Regions from separate parts of the Gordonia phosphorivorans genome, predicted to be linked through region 2. Evidence: riboswitches for the same ligand, from Rfam matches in the RefSeq annotation. Region 2 holds a riboswitch; the other holds the start of a gene.
What was found. Region 2 has a riboswitch for thiamine pyrophosphate ahead of thiC (phosphomethylpyrimidine synthase ThiC). Riboswitches for the same ligand answer to the same signal wherever they lie in the genome.
Positions count from the first base shown of each region.

Region 1: linked by a shared signal. The riboswitch ahead of ACFFJD_RS08185 (FAD-dependent oxidoreductase) and the one ahead of thiC (phosphomethylpyrimidine synthase ThiC) in region 2 are both predicted to bind thiamine pyrophosphate.

Region 1 is NZ_JBHLWV010000016.1:443,749-453,009, reverse strand. It holds gene ACFFJD_RS08210 (glutamate ABC transporter substrate-binding protein) at 1-354, opposite strand, end outside; gene ACFFJD_RS08205 (GlnX family signal transduction membrane protein) at 351-1,793, opposite strand; gene ACFFJD_RS08200 (NUDIX hydrolase) at 1,895-2,359, shown strand; gene ACFFJD_RS08195 (2-isopropylmalate synthase) at 2,360-2,743, opposite strand; gene thiE (thiamine phosphate synthase) at 3,043-3,702, opposite strand; TPP riboswitch at 3,729-3,843, shown strand; gene ACFFJD_RS08185 (FAD-dependent oxidoreductase) at 3,835-4,923, shown strand; gene thiS (sulfur carrier protein ThiS) at 4,920-5,150, shown strand; gene ACFFJD_RS08175 (thiazole synthase) at 5,143-5,928, shown strand; gene ACFFJD_RS08170 (DMT family protein) at 5,956-6,918, opposite strand; gene ACFFJD_RS08165 (ATP-grasp domain-containing protein) at 7,044-8,210, shown strand; gene ACFFJD_RS08160 (alpha/beta fold hydrolase) at 8,221-9,084, opposite strand; gene ACFFJD_RS08155 (ABC transporter ATP-binding protein) at 9,165-9,261, shown strand, end outside.
Region 2 is NZ_JBHLWV010000015.1:56,816-66,076, reverse strand. It holds gene ACFFJD_RS05855 (helix-turn-helix transcriptional regulator) at 1-469, shown strand, start outside; gene thiD (bifunctional hydroxymethylpyrimidine kinase/phosphomethylpyrimidine kinase) at 429-1,232, opposite strand; gene thiC (phosphomethylpyrimidine synthase ThiC) at 1,280-2,866, opposite strand; TPP riboswitch at 2,858-2,971, opposite strand; gene ACFFJD_RS05840 (siderophore-interacting protein) at 3,031-3,780, opposite strand; gene ACFFJD_RS05835 (GNAT family N-acetyltransferase) at 3,832-4,176, opposite strand; gene ACFFJD_RS05830 (MTB12 C-terminal domain-containing protein) at 4,343-5,164, shown strand; gene ACFFJD_RS05825 (HNH endonuclease signature motif containing protein) at 5,517-6,905, shown strand; gene ACFFJD_RS05820 (ABC transporter substrate-binding protein) at 7,065-8,051, opposite strand; gene ACFFJD_RS05815 (exodeoxyribonuclease III) at 8,091-8,894, opposite strand; gene ACFFJD_RS05810 (barstar family protein) at 8,897-9,261, opposite strand, start outside.

The sequences.
Region 1 (9,261 bases), on a different contig from region 2:
GTCGAAGCCCTCGATGTCACCGGAGATCGGATTGCGGAAGCTGAGCGGGTTGCTGCCGATGTCGGTGCCCACCACCAGGCGCCCGCGGGCGGCGATCCGAGCCATCGTCGAACCGCGCGGCATCTGCCCGGGCTCGGGCATCGGGGAGAGCGGACGCAGGCTGGCCGTGGCCTCGCACGCCTGGGCGTCGACGCCTTCGGGCGGCTGCGCACCGAACGAGGCACCCGGCGGCATGGGGAGGGTGGCCGTGGTGGTGGGGGGATCGTTCACCGCCAACTCGTCGGACGTGCACCCGGTCAGCGCCAGCAGAGCCGTCAGCAGAACCGCCGTCGCGCGGCGCCGGCCGGCCGTCATCGATACTCCCGGATCCGGACCACCAGTCCGCCGACCACCGCTGCGGCGGCCACCACGCACAGCCAACCGATGACGGTGCCGGTGTAACTGAGCAGTTGCTGGGCGGTGTTGATGTTCTGGCGGAAGGTCTCCCGCGCCTGCTCGATGGCGGTGAGCAGGGAATTGTTCACCTGCTCGTATCCGGAGGCGGTACTGATGTCGCCGGTGCCGATGGTCAGCGCGCGGGCGGCGTTGAAGTCTCCCGCGGACAACCGCTGGGTCACCTCGGTGTGGGCCCGCTCCCAGAGGACGAGCGACTTCTGCACCTGCCGCAGCGGGGTGACGATGTCCGGATCGTCGTGCGTGCCGATCAGGCCGGCGGTGGTGGCGCGGATCTGGTTGATCGCCGAACTGAACTCGCGGTCCAACTGGCCCGGGTCGCTGCGGCGGACCAGGCTCAGCGTCTCCACCGATCGGGCCTGCTGGGTGAGGATGCGCATGGTGGTGAGCTCGTGGAGCGGCTCGGCGCCGGACGTCTTGGCGGTGTTGGCCGCGGCCACCGACGCCAGGCCGGTGCCCAACAGCCACAGGGTGCCGAACCCGAGCGCCACGAGTGCGGCGACGAGACCGATGTTGAAATGCCGCCGGGTGCGCCGGGCCAGATAGCGGCCGAAGACGGCCAGCATGGCGATGGTGGTGAACAGGGCGACGTACACGCCCCACGGCGGCACCGTCAGCGTGCGCTGCGGCTCGGAGATGGCGGCCGAGCGTTCGTTGTAGAGCCGTTCGGCCGCGGGCAGGATGTTCTCCTGCATGATCGCCGAGGCCTGCACCAGATAGGCCGATCCGACGGGATTACCCAGACGGTTGTTGGTGCGGGCGGTCTCGATCACGCCGGTGTACGCCGGGATCTGCACGGCCATCGTGTTCAGGTCGTCGCGCACGGTGACACCCGAGGCGGTCGCCGACGTCGAGGCGAGTTCGCCGCCGTCCGCCGACGCCACCAGCGATGTTCCGGAACTGGCGATCGCGTCGGCGTACTGGCGACGCAGGTCCGGTGATTCGCGGCCACCGGAGATGAAGGCGGAGTTCGCCGCCGCGTCGGCCACCGACAGCGAGCTGTAGAGCACCTCCGCCGCCTCGGCGAGCGGCTCGCTGCGGTCGATCAGCGACTCCATCGTCTCGCTGCGCGCATTCAGGTTCGACGACGAGTACCAGCCGGTGAGCCCGCACGCGAGGACCATCGCGAACATGACGACCACCAGTTTTCCCGGGGTGGTGAGTGCGTAGAACTTGAATGCGGTGATCGGTGAACTCACCCGGTCGCGGGTCATCGCCGCGATCTCACGGCGGTCGGCGATCACCTGCCGCAGGCGCGGATTGGCCTGGGTGCTTTCGGGCAGCACCCGGCGACCGGCATGCGTCAGCGCGCTGCGTACTGACGTGTCTTGGCCGCTCACGAAGGGTGCCTTTCTGTCGTGTCACAACCCTAGTCGCAGAACGCGGTGTGTCACTGCGGCACCCGGTACGGTGGGGACATTCTGGAAAGAGAGGTCGGCGCGTGCGCGGAGATGGTGACGGCTGGGTCTTCGATCCCGACGGTGCCCGTTACTGGGGTCGGCACGGCGCGGCGGGGCTGCTGCTGTGCACCCGCCTGCCCGACGGCGGACTCGGCGTGCTGCTGCAACACCGCGCGGTCTGGTCGCACCAGGGTGGCACGTGGGGGCTGCCGGGCGGCGCTCGGGACTCGCACGAGTCGGCGGTGGACGCCGCGGTGCGCGAGGCGCACGAGGAGGCCGGCATCGACGAGAGCGCGATCGAGGTGCTCGAAACCGAGGTGACCCACGAGGCCGTCAGCGGCTGGACCTACACCACGGTGCTGGCCCGGGTGGCCGAGCCGATCGCCACCACCGCGAACGGCGAGTCCGCCGAGCTGCGCTGGGTCAACGAAGCCGCCGTCGCCGAACTGCCGTTGCACCCCGGTTTCGGTCGTGCGTGGCCGTCGCTGCGCCGGCGGCTGCGCTGACTAGCAGGCGGCCGGCAGTCGTCCGGTGAGCTGGTTGGCCGCCGCGATCAGCGCGTGCACGGTGGCCTCGTCGCCGTTGGCCGCGCGGCCGTACGACCAGCACCGCTCGCCGTCGCGCGTGCACTGCAGGTACGCGGTGACCTCGGCGCCGTCGGTCTGGTGGTAGAGCCCGACGATCTCGACGCCGAACCCCAGGCCGTACAGCATTTCGCTCACCGCACCGATGGTGCCGTGCGCACTGGTCTCCAGGTGGAGGTCCCGGTGGTCGACGGTCAGGGTGGCCAGGCAGCGGACGGAGTCGCCCATCTCGTCGTGAATCTGCAAGTGCCGCAACGTGATTGCGCCGTCTGGCGCGTACGCGTCATCGAAGCGTTCGGCGTTCATGCGGCAGGCCTCCGCGGGGAACCAGCGCGGCGGACGGGGACGGAAGTCGAGGGTCCTCGGTGAGCTGTCGTGGTATTCACGGGTACAGCTTCGGCGAGTATTCGTAACGGTGGGCATCGGTACGTGTCTTTCCGGTCGAAATATGGGTGACCGACGAAAGATGGTGGAAAGCACGACGACCCGCAGCGGGGGGTCGGTCGAAATCAGACCCCGCTGCGGCGGGTTACGAGAAGCTTGTTCCACGACATGATGGGAAGAATTCTACCCGGATCGTGCCGGGGCGCAAACGGGTTGAGTGCTCACAGCGCGGCGCGCAGGGCCCGAGCGGCTTCGGCGGGATCGTCGGCCGCGGTCAGCGCGCGGACGACGACGATCCGGGAGGCCCCGGCCGCAGCGGCCGTCGGCACCCGGTCCAGATCGATGCCGCCGATGGCGAACCACGGCTTGTCGGTGCCGGAGTCGGCCGCCGCGCACACCAGGTCGAGCCCGGTGGCTTCCCGGCCGGGCTTGGTGGGGGTGGACCAGCACGGGCCGGTGCAGAAGTAGTCCACGGCGGCGTCGTCGACGGCGGCCCGCATCTGCGCCTCGTCGTGCGTGGAACGGCCGATGATCATGTCGGTGCCGACGATGCGGCGGGCCGTCGTCGGCGGCAGGTCGCCCTGTCCCAGGTGCAGCACGTCGGCCTCGGCCAGGGCGGCGATGTCGGCGCGGTCGTTCACGGCGAGTAGTGCCCCCGCCGCGCGGGTCTGTTCCCGCAGCTGAGCGAGCAGTTCCAGTTCCTGCCCGGCCTCGAGTGGGCCGAACTGTCGTGCCCCCGGCGACCCCTTGTCCCGCAACTGCACGATGTCGACGCCGCCGGCCAGCGCCGCCGCGACGAACTCTTGGAGGTCCCCGCGCTCGCGGCGGGCATCGGTGCACAGGTACAGCCGGGCGTCGGCCAAGCGGCGGCGGAGATCCATGCCGCCAACGGTAGGCTAGGGGCACACGAACACGACACGGGTGCCCGGGGGACCGCCGGGCTGAGATCGCGGAATCGCCTCCGCGGACCGTCACACCTGATCCGGGTAATGCCGGCGAAGGAAGGTCCACCAGTGCGGAAAAAATCCAGCGCGGCGCCGCTGTTGGCGGTGGTCGGCGGCGGTGCCGTCGGCCTCATCTGTGCCCTCGCGGCCGTCGACGACGGATGGCGGGTGCGCGTGTACGACGCGGGGCCGCGGCGGCGTGCCGCGCAGGTGGCGGGCGGAATGCTCGGCTGCCTCGGAGAGGCCCGGCCCGGCGAGCCGGAACTCCTCGCCGCCTCCGCCCGGTCGGTGGCGCACTGGCCCGCGTTGCTGCGGCGCCTGGGCGATCCGTCCGTGGCCGCCGCCGAGCACACGCTGCTGGTGGCCGGGGACGCCGCCGATCGCGCCTACCTGGACGAGGCGATGACCTTCGCGCGGGAAGCGCTCCCAGCAGCTGCGGTCGAGGAGCTCTCGGCAGCCGCGCTGCGCGGCCTGGAACTGGGTGTCGCGCGGCTTCCGATCGGGGGTTATCGGCTGGCGGGCGAGGGCGCGGTGGACAACCGACGCCTGTTGGCCGCGCTGCGGGCGGCGCTCACCGCGGCGGGTGCCGAACTGGTCGACGCGCACGTCACCGACCTGGCGGACGTGGCGGCCGACGAGATCCTGGTGGCGGCCGGCGTGGACAGCGGCGCCGTGCTGCCGGGCGGGCTCGACGGCCTGCGCGGCGAGAAGGGCGAGGTCCTGCGGCTGCGGCGCACCGCATGGTCGGTGGCCCCGCCGCAGCATGTGATTCGGGCGCGCTGGCGCGGGCGCAACGTCTACCTGGTGCCGCGCGCGGACGGCGTCGTCGTCGGCGCCACCCAGTACGAGGCGCTCGACGGCCAGGACCGCGGCCCGCAGGTGGGCGGTGTCGCCGACCTGCTGGCCGATGCGTGCGAGGTGTACCCGGGCCTGCGCACCTACGAACTGTCCGAGGTCGCGGCTGGGATCCGTCCGATGTCGGCGGACGGCCTGCCCCTCGTCCGGCGCGTCGACGAGGGCGTCCTGGTGGCCGCCGGTCACGGCCGCAACGGCATCGCCCTGTCGCCGGGGACCGCCCGGCGGGTACGTGAACTGTTGGGCGCCGGTGCTCATGGAGAACGAGCACGGGCCCACCGAGAAGAGAGGAGCGCGCCATGAGCGTGCCGCACCCGACCCCATCGGAAGCATTGGAGCTGACGGTCAACGGAGACGCGCTGACCCTGCCGGCGGACCTGGACGTGGTCGGCCTGCTGGCCCACCTGGATCTGCCGAACAGCGGTGTCGCCGTGGCGATCGACGGCGTGGTCCGCCCGCAGTCGCGCTGGAGCGAACCGATCGCCGACGGCGCGGTGGTCGACGTTCTGACGGCGGTGCAGGGTGGCTGAGCTCGGCGTCGTCGAATCGGTCGACGACCCGTTGGTCATCGCCGGACGCACGTTCGCCTCGCGTCTGATCATGGGGACCGGTGGCGCCCCGAACCTGGCGGTGCTGGAGGCCGCGCTCACCGCCTCGGGGACCGAGCTGACCACGGTCGCCATGCGGCGGGTCAGCCCCGGTGGCGGGACCGGCATGCTCGACCTGTTGCGGCGCTTGGGGATCGACGTGCTGCCGAACACCGCCGGGTGTCACACGGCGGCCGAAGCGCTGCTGGTGGCCCAGCTCGCGCGGGAGGCCACCGGGACCGACCTGATCAAGCTGGAGGTGGTGGCCGACGATCACACGCTGCTGCCGGACCCGTTGGAACTGGTCGACGCGGCTGCGGCCATGGTCGCCGACGGTTTCTCCGTCCTGGCCTACACCAACGACGATCCGGTGTTGGCGCGGCGGCTGGAGGACACCGGGGTGGCGGCCGTGATGCCGCTCGGTTCACCGATCGGCACCGGTCTGGGCATCTCGAATCCGCACAACATCGAGATGATCGTGGCGCGCGCGGGGGTGCCGGTGGTCCTCGACGCCGGCATCGGCACCGCCAGCGATGCGGTGCTGGCCATGGAACTCGGCTGCGATGCGGTGCTGCTGGCCACCGCCGTCACCCGCGCGCAGGACCCGGTGCGGATGGCCGGTGCCATGGCGCACGCGGTGCGGGCGGGCCGACTCGCCGCCGGCGCCGGTCGCATCCCCAAGCGCTTCTGGGCGCAGGCCTCCTCGCCCGCGGTGCTCTGACTGATGGCGGTGCCCTGAGCGGGCGGCTCAGGTGGCGGCGGGCGGATCGATCCGTCCGCGGCGCCAGCCGCCGATCTCCTCGGGGGCTTCGCCGAAATGGTCGGGGTCGCCGCTGCCGTACCAGGCCACCAGGATCGCGCCGATCACGGCGCCGACGAATCCCGCAACGGCGAGCCAGCCGAGGCCGGGGTGGGCGTGATCGCCGAGGAACAGGACGCCGATGATGCTGGGCCCGGCCGTCTCGCCGACCACCAGGACGGCCGTGACGCCGTTGACCGCGCCCACCTGCAGGGCCACCGTCTGGACGTAGAAGCCGCTGGCGCCGGCGACGGCGATCGCCCAGGCGGCGGGGTCGGTGAGCAACTGGACCGGATCGAACGGGGCCACGCCGTCGAGCACACGCACCGCGATCGCGATGACACCGAACTGGAGGCCGCCGGCGAAGCCGCCGACGAAGGCCGCGTACTTGCCGAAGCGGTAGACGCCCACCAGGCCGATGGCGCCGATGACGAAGGCGGCGGCCAACAGAATCCAGTGGAACGAGCGGGCGGCATGGTCCTCGGCCTGCGGGGCCGAGGAGATACCCAGCAGGCACAGCGACAGGACCACCATCCAGATCGCCACCCAGTCGCGGGTGTGCAGCCGGATGTTCAGCATGAAGGTGGCGACCAGGGCGGTGACCACCAGGTTCGCCGACACGATCGACTGCGCCAGGAACAGGGGCAGGAAGCGCGCGGCGATCGCTCCGCCGGCGAAGCCGATCACCACCATCACGGTGCCCAGAATGAAGGCCGGGTCGCCCAGGGTGGCTACCGTCGACGACATGGTCGGCGGCGCGGACGGGTCCGTGGACGGCGGCGGTGCGCCCTCGTTCTCGGCGGCCTCGCGCTCGGCGACAGCGACCCGCCGGGCGCCCAACGCGCGCAGGACGGTCGACATGCCGTAGGCGACGGCCGCCATCATTCCTGCGATGATGCCGATTGCGTACAACGTCGGATCCTTTGGCTCGCAGGTGAGTTCGGCTGCCGACGGGATGGGGCTCGCTGCGGGAGCAGATTTCGGCTGCCTGAGAACGTTATCAGGCGACCGGGGTATGAGCGGTTACGCTAGCGGTCGTGGACCAAGGTAAGCGTAAGCACATTCTGATCACATTCGGGCGGTCGTTCCTGACGCTGAACTTGGCGCGACTGCTCGCGGCGGCGGGGCATCGGGTGAGTACGGCCGACAGCGTGCCCATCGCGGTGAGCCGGTTCTCCACGGCGGTCACGGGCTTCCATCGTGTCAGTCCGCCGAAGTACAAGCCGCAGGAATACTGCCGTCAGATCGCTGCCATCGTCGAGTCCGAGGGCATCGACATGGTCATCCCGATTCACGAGGAGACCGACATCCTGGCCATGATGGCCGGGCTGTTCCCCCCGTCGTGCGAGCTGTTCCTGTCCGATTTCGCTCTGGAAGATGCGCTGCACGACAAGCTGAAATTCCAGGAACTGCTGGTCGAGATGGGTGTGGAGACGCTCAAGTTCGCCTCGATCACCGGCCCGGACGACATCGCCGCGCTCGATTTCAACACGCCGTTCGCCGTGAAACAAGCCTATTCGCGGGGATCGCAGAACGTGATCAAGGCTTACTCGGGCGACCGGCTGGAGCAGTTGACGTTCGACCCGACCAATCCGTGGATCGCCCAGGAGTGGCTGGAGGGCGACCGGTACTGCACCTACTCGATCTGCCGGGACGGCGAGGTCTACGCGCACGCGACCTACCCGGTGCGGTACGCGATCGGCGGATCGTCGTGCCTGACCTTCGAGCAGGTACCGCATGCCGGGATCGAGGAGTGGGTTCGCGACGTGATCAAGCGCACCGGCTTCACCGGTCACATCGGCTTCGACTTCATCGATCACCCCGAGCGCGGTCTGGTGACCATCGAAGCCAACCCGCGGGCCACCAGCGGCATCATGATGTTCACGCCGGAGGACCACGTCGACCGGGCCTTCTTCGGCGAGAACGACGAAGTGATCGAGCCGCCGACCGGGCGGGTGCGCATGATCGGCATCGGGATGGCACTCTACGGCTGGCGCAAGGACTCCTTGCCGGGCAACAACTTTCGGCAATTCTTCCGGGACTTCCGGGCAGCCGACGATGTGATCGCGGAGAAGGGCGACATGGGTCCGGCCGTGATGCTGGTGCCCGCGTACTCGAACATTCTGCGGCACAGTCTCCGCTACCGGGTGGGGCTGGCCGGCGGCTTCATGCACGACCACGAATGGGACGGGCACCAGATCTGAGCGCTACGCCCTAGCGCGCGCCGTCCCGCACCCGGCGACAGAAGTCGACGATGTGGCCGGGGGCGGTGTGGCTCGGGTCGAGCATGAACCCGCCGTGGGCGAAGCCGTCGATCTCGACGAACTGTGCGTCCGGGATCAGTGCGGCCGCGGCACGTGAGGTGGCGGGGGGAAAGAACAGGTCCTCCGAGTAGGCCATCACCAGTGTCGGAACATCGATGGCCGCCAGCCGGGCCGCGGTGGGCTCGCCGGCCAGTACCCACGACTGCGAGGCGGCGAGCTGACCGTGGTGCCCGTCCGGTGACGCCCACGAACTGGGGCGGTGAACGAGCAAGTCGCGCCAGCCGCGCACGGTCGCTTGATCCTGCAGCGAGGCGCGGTCGAGGGTGGTCAGCATCGTCTCGAACGCGGAGACTTCCTTCGGCAGTTCGCCGTACCGCTCGAACAGGCCCAATTCCATCTCGTTGACGAAGTTGCTGATCTCGGACGAGCCCAGCCCCGCCCACATCACGACGCCGAGGGCGGTGCCGGGGCGACGTTCCAGTAGTGCCTGCGTGATGTAGCAGCCCATCGAATAGCCGACGAGGATGGCGCGGTCGATGTCGAAGTGGTCGAGCAGTCCGGCCGCATCGTCGGCCATCGACGGGATGTCGTACGGCGGGGGCGGCGCGTCCGAGCCGGTCACGCCGCGGGCGGTATAGGACAGCACGCGGAAGCCCGCGTCGACCAGCGGTGCGATGAGTTCGGTGAGCTCCCATGAGGTTTGGGACATCGACATGCCGGGATTGAGCAGGACGAACGGTCCGTCGCCGCTTCCGGTGAGCGTGGCGGACAGGCCGACTCCGGTGGGCAGGACGACGCGCTGGTTATCGGGCACGGGACCGAGTTTAGACATCGAAGGCGCGGCGCGCGGATCGGCGACGCGCACACGCCCGCCGCGACGGGCATGATGCGGTGATGATCGTTGTGGAGCGTCTGACCAAGAGGTACGGGCCGTTCGTCGCCGTCGACGACGTCTCGTTCGCCTGCCATCCCGGGCAGGTGGTGGGCTTCC
Region 2 (9,261 bases):
CATCGGCGTGGAGCCGAACCCGAGCGCGGAGACCGAGGAGGCGGTGGTGGAGGTGATCGTGTCCGCGCTGGGCGAGCTCACCGGCACCAGTTCGTCCCTCACCGACAACCCGCTGCTGGTGCGGGAGGCGGTGCTCGACGTGATCGAGCGCCGCTATTCCGACGTCGAGTTCGGCGTGGACATGATCGCCGCCGACCTGCACCTGTCGCGCCGGCAGATCTACCGGTACTTCGAGGCGTCCGGCCAGTCGTTGGCCGCGCGGATCGCCGAACGCCGCATCGAGGCCGCCATCGACCTGCTGAATTCGCAGCCGCAGACACCGATCGGCGCGGTGGCCCGGCGCACCGGGTTCGCGTCGGTGGCCACCTTCCGGAACCGGTTCCGCACGCGCGTCGGGATCGGCCCCACCGAGTATCGGGCGGCGCTTCTCAGCGGTCTTCCGGTGCCGACAGACGCCATAACGGACTGACCGGGCCGTGCCCGGCGCCGAGCGGATAGGCGGCGGTCAACGAGCGGGTGACCCACTCCTTGGCGAAGCCCACCGCCTCGGGCACCGACCGCCCGTGCGCGAGGGCCGCGGTGGTGGCGGCCGCCAGCGTGTCGCCTGCGCCGTGATCGTGCGGGGTGTCCACGCGGACGGCATCGTAGCGGCGGAAGTCGGTGCCGTCGAACAGCAGGTCGGGGCTGTGCTGGTGGCCGCGCAGGTGACCGCCCTTGACCAGCACGCAGGCCGGTCCGAGACGATGCAGTGCCCGGGCCGCCCGCTCCTGGGTGGCCGCGTCGACCACGTCGATGCCGGTGAGGAGCCGGACCTCGTCCAGGTTCGGGGTCACCAGGGTGGCGCGCGGGAACATCCGCCCGGCCAGGGCCTCCAGCGCCGACTCCACCAGGAGCGCGTCGCCGTGCATCGACGCGGCCACCGGATCGACCACCAGCGGGATACCCGCCCGGCCGATGCCGGCGGCGGCGAAGGCATCGTCGATGGCCTCGATGATGGCCGCGGAGGCCAGCATGCCGGTCTTGACGGCCTCGACGCCGATGTCGGAGGTGACCGCGGAGATCTGCGCGGCGACCACCTCCGGGGCGATCTCGGCGAAACCGGTCACCCCCAGCGAGTTCTGCACCGTCACCGCGGTGACGGCGACGCAGCCGTGCACCCCGGTGAGGGCGAAGGTGCGCAGGTCGGCCTGGATGCCGGCGCCGCCGCCGGAGTCCGAGCCCGCGACGGTCATCACCCGGTGCGGGGTCTGGGCGGGTGGCGCCAGGGGCAGGGGTGCGGTCACGGCGCGCCCAGCGTCAGGTCTACGGTGGCCGCCTTCCGCACGTCCGCGGAGATGCGCATCGAGCAGAACTTGGGCCCGCACATGGAGCAGAAGTGTGCGGTCTTGGCTGGTTCGGCGGGCAGGGTCTCGTCGTGGAACTCGCGCGCGGTGTCCGGATCCAGGGACAGGTTGAACTGGTCGGTCCACCGGAACTCGAACCGGGCCCGGGACAGGGCGTCGTCCCGCTGCTGCGCGCGGGGATGCCCCTTGGCCAGGTCGGCGGCGTGGGCGGCGATCTTGTAGGCGATCACGCCGGTCTTGACGTCGTCCCGGTTCGGCAGCCCCAGGTGTTCCTTCGGGGTGACGTAGCAGAGCATGGCGGTCCCGGCCTGCGCGATCATCGCCGCGCCGATGGCCGAGGTGATGTGGTCGTAGGCGGGCGCGATGTCGGTGGCCAGCGGCCCGAGCGTGTAGAACGGGGCCTCCTCGCACAGCTCTTCCTCGAGGCGCACGTTCTCGGTGATCTTGTGCATCGGGACGTGGCCGGGGCCCTCGATCATCACCTGCACGCCGTGGCTCTTGGCGATCGCGGTGAGTTCGCCGAGGGTGCGCAGCTCGGCGAACTGCGCGGCGTCGTTGGCGTCGGCGATGGAGCCGGGGCGCAGGCCGTCGCCGAGGGAGAACGTGATGTCGTACCGGGCGAAGATCTCGCACAGCTCGGCGAAGTGGGTGTACAGGAACGACTCGGTGCGGTGCTCCATGCACCAGGCCGCCATGATGGCGCCGCCGCGGGAGACGATGCCGGTGACGCGCTGGGCGGTCAGCGGGATGTGTGCGCGCAGGACGCCGGCGTGCACGGTCATGTAGTCCACGCCCTGCTCGGCCTGCTCGATCACGGTGTCCCGGTAGAGCTCCCAGGTCAGGGCCGTGGGGTCGCCGCCCACCTTCTCCAAGGCCTGGTAGATCGGGACCGTACCCACCGGCACCGGCGAGTTGCGCACGATCCATTCGCGGGTCAGGTGGATGTCCTTGCCGGTGGACAGATCCATGATGGTGTCGGCGCCCCAGCGGGTGGCCCACACCATCTTCTCCACCTCCTCGGCGATCGACGAGGTGACCGCGGAGTTGCCGATGTTGGCGTTGATCTTCACGGCGAAGGCCTTGCCGATGATCATCGGCTCGGATTCGGGGTGGCAGCGGTTGGCCGGGATCACCGCGCGGCCGGCCGCCACCTCGCTGCGCACCAGCTCCGCGTCGTAGCCTTCGCGGGCGGCGACGAAGCGCATCTCATCGGTGATCACACCCGCCCGGGCCCACGCCAGCTGGGTGGCGGCGCCGTCGACGGGTTCGGGGCGCCGCCAGTTCGCGCGGGTCGGCGGCAGTCCGCGTTCCAGGTCGAGGTCGGCGTCGGCGTCGGTGTACGGGCCGGACGTGTCGTACAGGTCCAGGTGTTCGCCGTTGGTCAGGTGGACCCGACGCTGCGGGATGCGCAGGCCGTCGCGGTCGAGGTAGCGCTTGGTGCTGCCCTCGATGGGGCCGTGGGTGACGCCGAGGTCGCCCGATTCCGGGCAGGCGGAAACAGCGGAATTGACAGATGTGCTCATGGAGAGACTCCCTACGCCGGCATTATCCGGACAGGTTCGTACGGTCGGCGACCGCCTGTCGCCCTCTCAGCCCTCGGTATCGCAAGAGCCCCCGTGTGTGCAGTTGTGTGCCAGAGCCTACGCGTACGGCGCGGCGAGATGCCACACCGGCCCGAGCCACCGAGTCAGGCGTAGGGTTTGCCCACCTTCCAGTAGGCCATCGACTTGACGTTCTTGCGGCCCAGCCCGAAGTCGGTGCGGAGGATCCCGGTCACCGCGCGGGTGCTCTTGCTGTCCAGGGCCACCCAGCCGTGCTGTCCGGACGCATCGAAGCGGTCCGCGCGCACCGCGTCGACCAGGGCGGCGCCGTCGTTCGCGCGGGCGATCCACGCGATGGTGTCCTGCGGTCGCAGGTGCACCGGCAGGGTGCGATCGCTCTCGTGCTGGTACTCGAACCAGATGCGCGCGGGGGCCGGGTCGTCGGCGGCGGCCAGGGCGTCGAGCAGCGAGTTCACCGCCGGAAGCGAGGCGGTGTCGGCGGCGATCAGCCATCCCGCCGGTGTCGGTTCGGGGATCTGGAAGTCGCTGCCGATGACGGTCACCGAGAGGGTGTCGCCGGGCCGGGCGGCGCGGGCCCAGTTCGCGGCCGTGCCGTCGTGCAGGGCGAACTCGATGTCGAAGGTGTCGGCGGCCGGATCGGGGTCGATCAGCGTGTAGCCGCGCTGGTGCAGCGAGCCGTCGGCGGAGAACCAGCCGCGCACCCACATGGTCGGGTGCACGTCGATACGGGCCAGGAGCCCACCTCCGGTGAAACTGAGGCGTAGATAGTGGTCGGTGATGGTGCGGGTGCCGGTCACGGTGATCTCGAAATCGTCGGCGCCCATCAGCTTCATCACGGCACCCTGCCAGCCGCGGCCCTTGGTCTCGGTGGACATGCTCATCTCCCTCGTCGCATTAACGAGGTAAGCCTAAGCTAATTAGTTGATTCAGGCGACCGCCGCGGCGCCGGGGTGGGTGTGCAGGTAGTGGCGGGTGAAGCTGCATACCGGCCGCACGCGCAGCCCGTTGGTGCGCATGAAGGCCAGTGCGCCGTCGGTGAGTCGGGTAGCCAAGCCGTGTCCGCTGTATTCGTCGTAGAGAACGGTGTGCAGGATCGTCGCGGTGGGCGGCTGGGCTTCGGTGTCGACCGCGTAGCTCAGGACGCCGACCAGGTCGCCGGCCACCCATAGTTCGAAGCGGTCGCGGATCGGATTGTGGACCACCTCGGAGATCTGCTGCAAGATGGCGCGCGCCGATTGGGGCGGTCTGATGCGCCGGTGTTTCCTGTGCATGTCGTCCTCCTGTGAGATGTCTCACACCAGGTGTAGCCCGACTCTGCAGACATCTCAAGTAACTCCTGTCACAACTGAGTCACGAGTTCGATTTCGTGAGGTTAGACTCACCTAACTTCACCCGAGTGGGTGTCGGGGAGCAGTCGAGATTTCGGGAGAAGGCGGCGTGGAGAGCGCGAACGAGGACATCCAGTACGGGGTCGACGAGTACGGGGTCGATGGGGACGGGGCCGATGGGGACGGGGCTGGCGGGACCGAGTCGGCCGGCTCGGAGGTCGAGGCCGGTGCCGCCCGATCGCGGCGCGGCCGCGGCGTGGATTGGCCGACCGTCCTGGCTGCGGGTGGCGTCTCGGCCATTGTTTCGGCGATCGTGCTGGCCATCGGGCTGGTCGGGCTGCTGCTCACCGATGTCGGACAGCGCAGCGAGGTGGCCGCGACGACCCCGACCGTGGTGAACCTGGGCGCCGCCACGGCTCCCGTGGCGGCGCCCCAGGTCGCCGCCCCGACCGTCCTCGAATCGTCGACCGCTGCAGCGCCGGACACGGCGGCTGCGGGGGAGGGGCCGGCGGGCGCGGGGCCGACGGCCAGCGATGCCGGGACTCCTGCGGCCTCTGCTCCCGCGGCCGCGGGCGGTCCCACCGCGCCCACTCTGGGCGGATTCCAGTCGGACATGGCGGTGCTGGGCGGCGGCGCCTCCACGGCCGAGAAGGCCAAGCTCCTGGAGGGCGGCACCGCGGCCGTCACGCCGGTGAACAACCAGTTCCGGCTGGCCGAGCAGTTCCGCGGCGTCGGTGTCGGCTATTCGTTGGTCGGGCCGGTCACGCAGAACGCCAACACGGCCACGGCGCGGTTCAAGCTGACCGCGCCGGGATACGCGCCGACCTACTCCACGCTGCGCTGGGTGTGGGCCGACGGTCGGTGGAAGCTGAGCAACAAGTCGGTGTGCGAATTGGCGGCCTACTCGCAGACGCCCTGCAACCTGCGCTGAAGCCAGCGGAGGCGGTGCGGGTGCGGGTGCGTCGGGACCCGGACGCGGCGCCGACGGACGCCGGGGTCGACGGACGCCGGAGTGCAACGACGGCACTGTGGCGCTCCACGACGTCTATATGACGTCGTAGGTCGCTGAGGTGCCGTCGTCGAACCGGCGAGGCGGCGAACAAACTCGGCTAGCACTATTGTTCTCAATAGATGTGAGGCGTATCATAGACGTAGGGGGAGGGGCTAGGAGCCCCGACCTCGCGGAACATAACTCTCGGAGCTTGAGTGGCCGGGTGACCGATCGTCGCCAGCTCGACCGGTTCCACCGCTATTGGCTTCTCGCAACCTGAGGAGTGGGCGTCATGGACGCAGTAACTCTCACCGCCTTCGCCGATCTGCTGAGCGATGAACTCACTATCCCCGTCGGTGCCGACATCGATACGCCGGCGAATCTCGGACAGTTCCTGGCCCGCGCGCGGGCGGTGGACGATGACCGCGAGTTGCTGGCGGTGACCGCGGCGTTTCTGCGGTTGCGCAATGTGGTCGACCATTCCGTTGTGGCGGCGTGCGCCGCGGTTGAACGCGTCGGACTACCTGCCCGGAAGCATGTGCGGTCCGCCGCGGCGATCCTCGCCGAACTCGGTGCGGCGCCGGCTGTGGCTTACCGCGCCGCGCGGCTCGGGCAGGCGATCGCCGACGAGCACCTTGTGCCGGTGATCCGCGGATTGCGCGATGGGGCGGTGTCGGCGGAACACGGTGATGCCGTGGCGAGCGGACTCGGGCACGTGGCGGATCGGGTGGAGCTGTCCGACGACGATCGTCGGAAGATCGTGCATTCGTTGATGGTGCAGACCTCGCCGGCGCGGGTGAGGGAGAAGGCTCGGGCGTGGGCGATCAAGTTGGCACCGGAGGTTCCGGCGGACGGGGAGGTTCCGGTCGCTGAGCGTGACGACCTGAATGAGATGACCCTCAACCGCACGGACGACGGCCGCGTGGCGGTGACGATCGACTTCGACATCGTGGCGGCCGAGGAACTGAGTGCGGCGTTGGATCCGTTGACGCGGCCGGTGCCCGAACCGGACGGTTCTGCGGATCGGCGGTCTGCCAAGCGGCGGCGCGCCGACGCGATGGCTCAGGTGATTCGCACGTATCTGTCTCATTCCGAACGACCCGAATCCGGCGGAGTGCTGCCGCACGTGACGTTGTCGGTGCCAGCGGCGGTCGTGATCAACGGGCAAGTACTGGATTCCGTTGCGGGACAGGCAATCTCAATCCCGATGTCCGAGGACCGCGCCGCCGTACCGTGGCTCGGTTTCGGCGGACCGATCTCGGCACGCACGGCGGAGCTGATCATGTGCGAGGCGTCGGTGGCGTTGGCGCTGCTCGACGACAACGGTGTGCCGCTGAATGTCGGCCGGGAGAAGCGACTGTTCACCCCGGGAATCCGTAAAGCCCTGGTGCTGCGCGACCGTGGTTGCGCCTTCCCCGGTTGCGGGGTGCCTCCGTCCTGGTGCGACGGACACCACGTCGAGCATTGGGAGCATGGCGGGGTGACGAGTTTGGACAACGGTGTCCTGCTCTGCCGCCGGCACCACACGGTGATTCATCACGGTGGGTGGGAAGTCTTCATCGGCCGTGATCGGCAGCCGTGGTTCACCCCGCCCGCCGATCCCGACCATCCGAAGCGTCGTCGTGAACCTGTTCGGTCGAATGCGCGACGGACCTTGACCTTGTCGGCCAGCGCCGCGTGAGGCGCGTGAAACCAGTGCCGGGAGCGGTTCCCGACGCGATGTGTTATTTGAAAATTTCATAGTGTGCCTGCCTCGCGGGGCGGGCCCGGGTGGTCACGGGGACCACCCAGGCCGCCCCCAGGGCGCGAGAGCTCGGTGACCGCGGTGGGCGGTGCCGGGTCAGGCGGCGACGCGGTTGAGCTGCGGACGGATCTGTTCCAGCAGGTAGGGGATGGACAGCGGCGTGGGCTGGTTGAGGCCGCCGATCTCGGTCACGGTGAGATCGCTGACGCTGCCGTCGCGCACCGCGGTGAGCGACGAGTAGCCGGGCAGCTTGCGCAGCTGCTCAGCCATCGCCTCGTTGCCGGTGGTCACTACCAGGTAGTCGGCCTCGAGCAGGGGAACGTTCTCGGTGGAGATCGGAAAGCGCGGCTGCCCGTTCTTGGCGAACTGGGCGGCGAGGGCGGGGGCCACCTTCATGCCGAGCTGCCCGAACAGTGCGCCCGCGCCGTCGGACGGATCGGCCATCACCTGAATCTGGTCGCTGGAATACATGTACGCCAGCGAGTAGGTCTTGCCCGCCAGGCCGGGGAGGTCGGTCTTCACCTGATCGATCGCACCGTTGACCCGATCGATGATCGCGGTGGCCTCGTCCGTCTTGCCGGTGATGGTGCCGAACAGGGTGACCAGGTCGGACCACGGGTCCACCTGCTTGCCGGTGACGCCGGGGATGGTCGGAGCCAGCTCGCGAATCTTGGCGAAGGTCTCCGGCTGCGAGGTGGCCATGAAACCCTCGGCGAGGATCACGTCGGGTCGGGCCTTGGCGATCTCGGCGACCAGGTTCTCGGTGCCCAGCGCGGTGGATCCGGCCAGCTTGTCGCCCACCCAGGGGGAGGCCTTCTTCGTCAGGATCTCGTTCTGGTCCAGGTACGCCACCGGCGTCACGCCGAAGGCCAGTGCCGTGTCGATCCACTGGCCGCCGAGGGTGACGATGCGCGTGGGCGTGCCGTTGATGGTCACCGGACCCTGCGGCGTGTTCACCTGCACGACGCCACCGGCCGAGGACTCCTCCGCGGGGGCGCTGCACCCGGAGAGCGCGAGGATTGCGGCAAGGGCGAGGGCTGCTGCGGCGGCGACGCCGAGGCGACGGCGTGTTCTCACTATCATTGCGTTAGGGTAGCCGACCCTAACTCACAGGGAAATGCCTCAGCCGCCGAATCCTGTGGAGACGTCGAGCACAAGCGGTGCGTGGTCGCTGGCGCCGGCGGCGGCGCGCGCGTCGCGGTCGATGAACGCGTCGAAGACCCGATCGTCCAGCGCCGGCGAGCACAGCGCGTAGTCGATGCGCATGCCCTCGTTCCGTGCGAACCGGCCGGCCGTGTAATCCCAGAAGGTGTAGGTGTCCTCGGCGGGGGTGAATCCGGCCGCGCTGTCGAGGTACCCGGCCCGTAGGAACTCCCGGAAACACTCGCGCTCCGGCTCGGTCACATGGGTGCGACCCTCGAAGTACTCGCGATCCCACACGTCGCGGTCGGTGGGGGCCACATTCCAGTCGCCGGCCAACGCGATCTGGGCGGCCGGATCGTGGCCCAGCTCCAGCCGGGTCACGCCCGCCAGTGCGGTCAGCCAGTCCAGCTTGTAGCGGTAGTGCGGATCGTCGACGGCCCGGCCGTTGGGCACGTACAGGCTCCACACCCGCACGCCGCCGCACATCGCGGAGATCGCACGTGCCTCCGGGGCCTCGCCCGGGGCGCGGGCGGGCTGGCCGTCGAAGCCCCGGTGCACGTCGTCGAGGCCGATGCGGGACGCGATCGCCACGCCGTTGTAGCCGCCGTCACCGTGCATGGCCACGTCGTAGCCCTCGGCGAGGAAGCTCATCACCGGGAACTGGTCGTCCCGGCACTTTGTCTCCTGCATCGCCAGCACGTCGATCGCATGCCGGGTCATCCACGACACCACCTGCTCGGAGCGGGCCCGGATGGAGTTGACGTTCCAGGTGGCCAGGCGCACGGTCAGCATCCCGTCCGATTGCGCACGACGACCGGCGGCACCCCGGCCGCGGCCCACCGGGCGCAGGTGTCGTCGACGGCGGCGGCGTCGCAGCGCAGCACCACGGCGAAGCCGCGCGCCGGGTCGGCGTCGTCGCGATAGTGATCCCGGTAGAACACCAGCGACGTGGCCAGCCAGGCGAGGTCGTCGTCGGTGGCGTGCAACAGGAGTTCGGGGGCGTGCTCGATCACCGTGACGTAGCCGCGGGCCGGTGCGCCCGTGGCGGTGCGCAGCCGCGGCGGCAGGTCGCGCATGCAGTCGTCGAAGGCATCCTTGTTGGCCCCGAAGTACTCCGGGAAGTCCCAGGCCGCGGCGAACGCCTGAAACA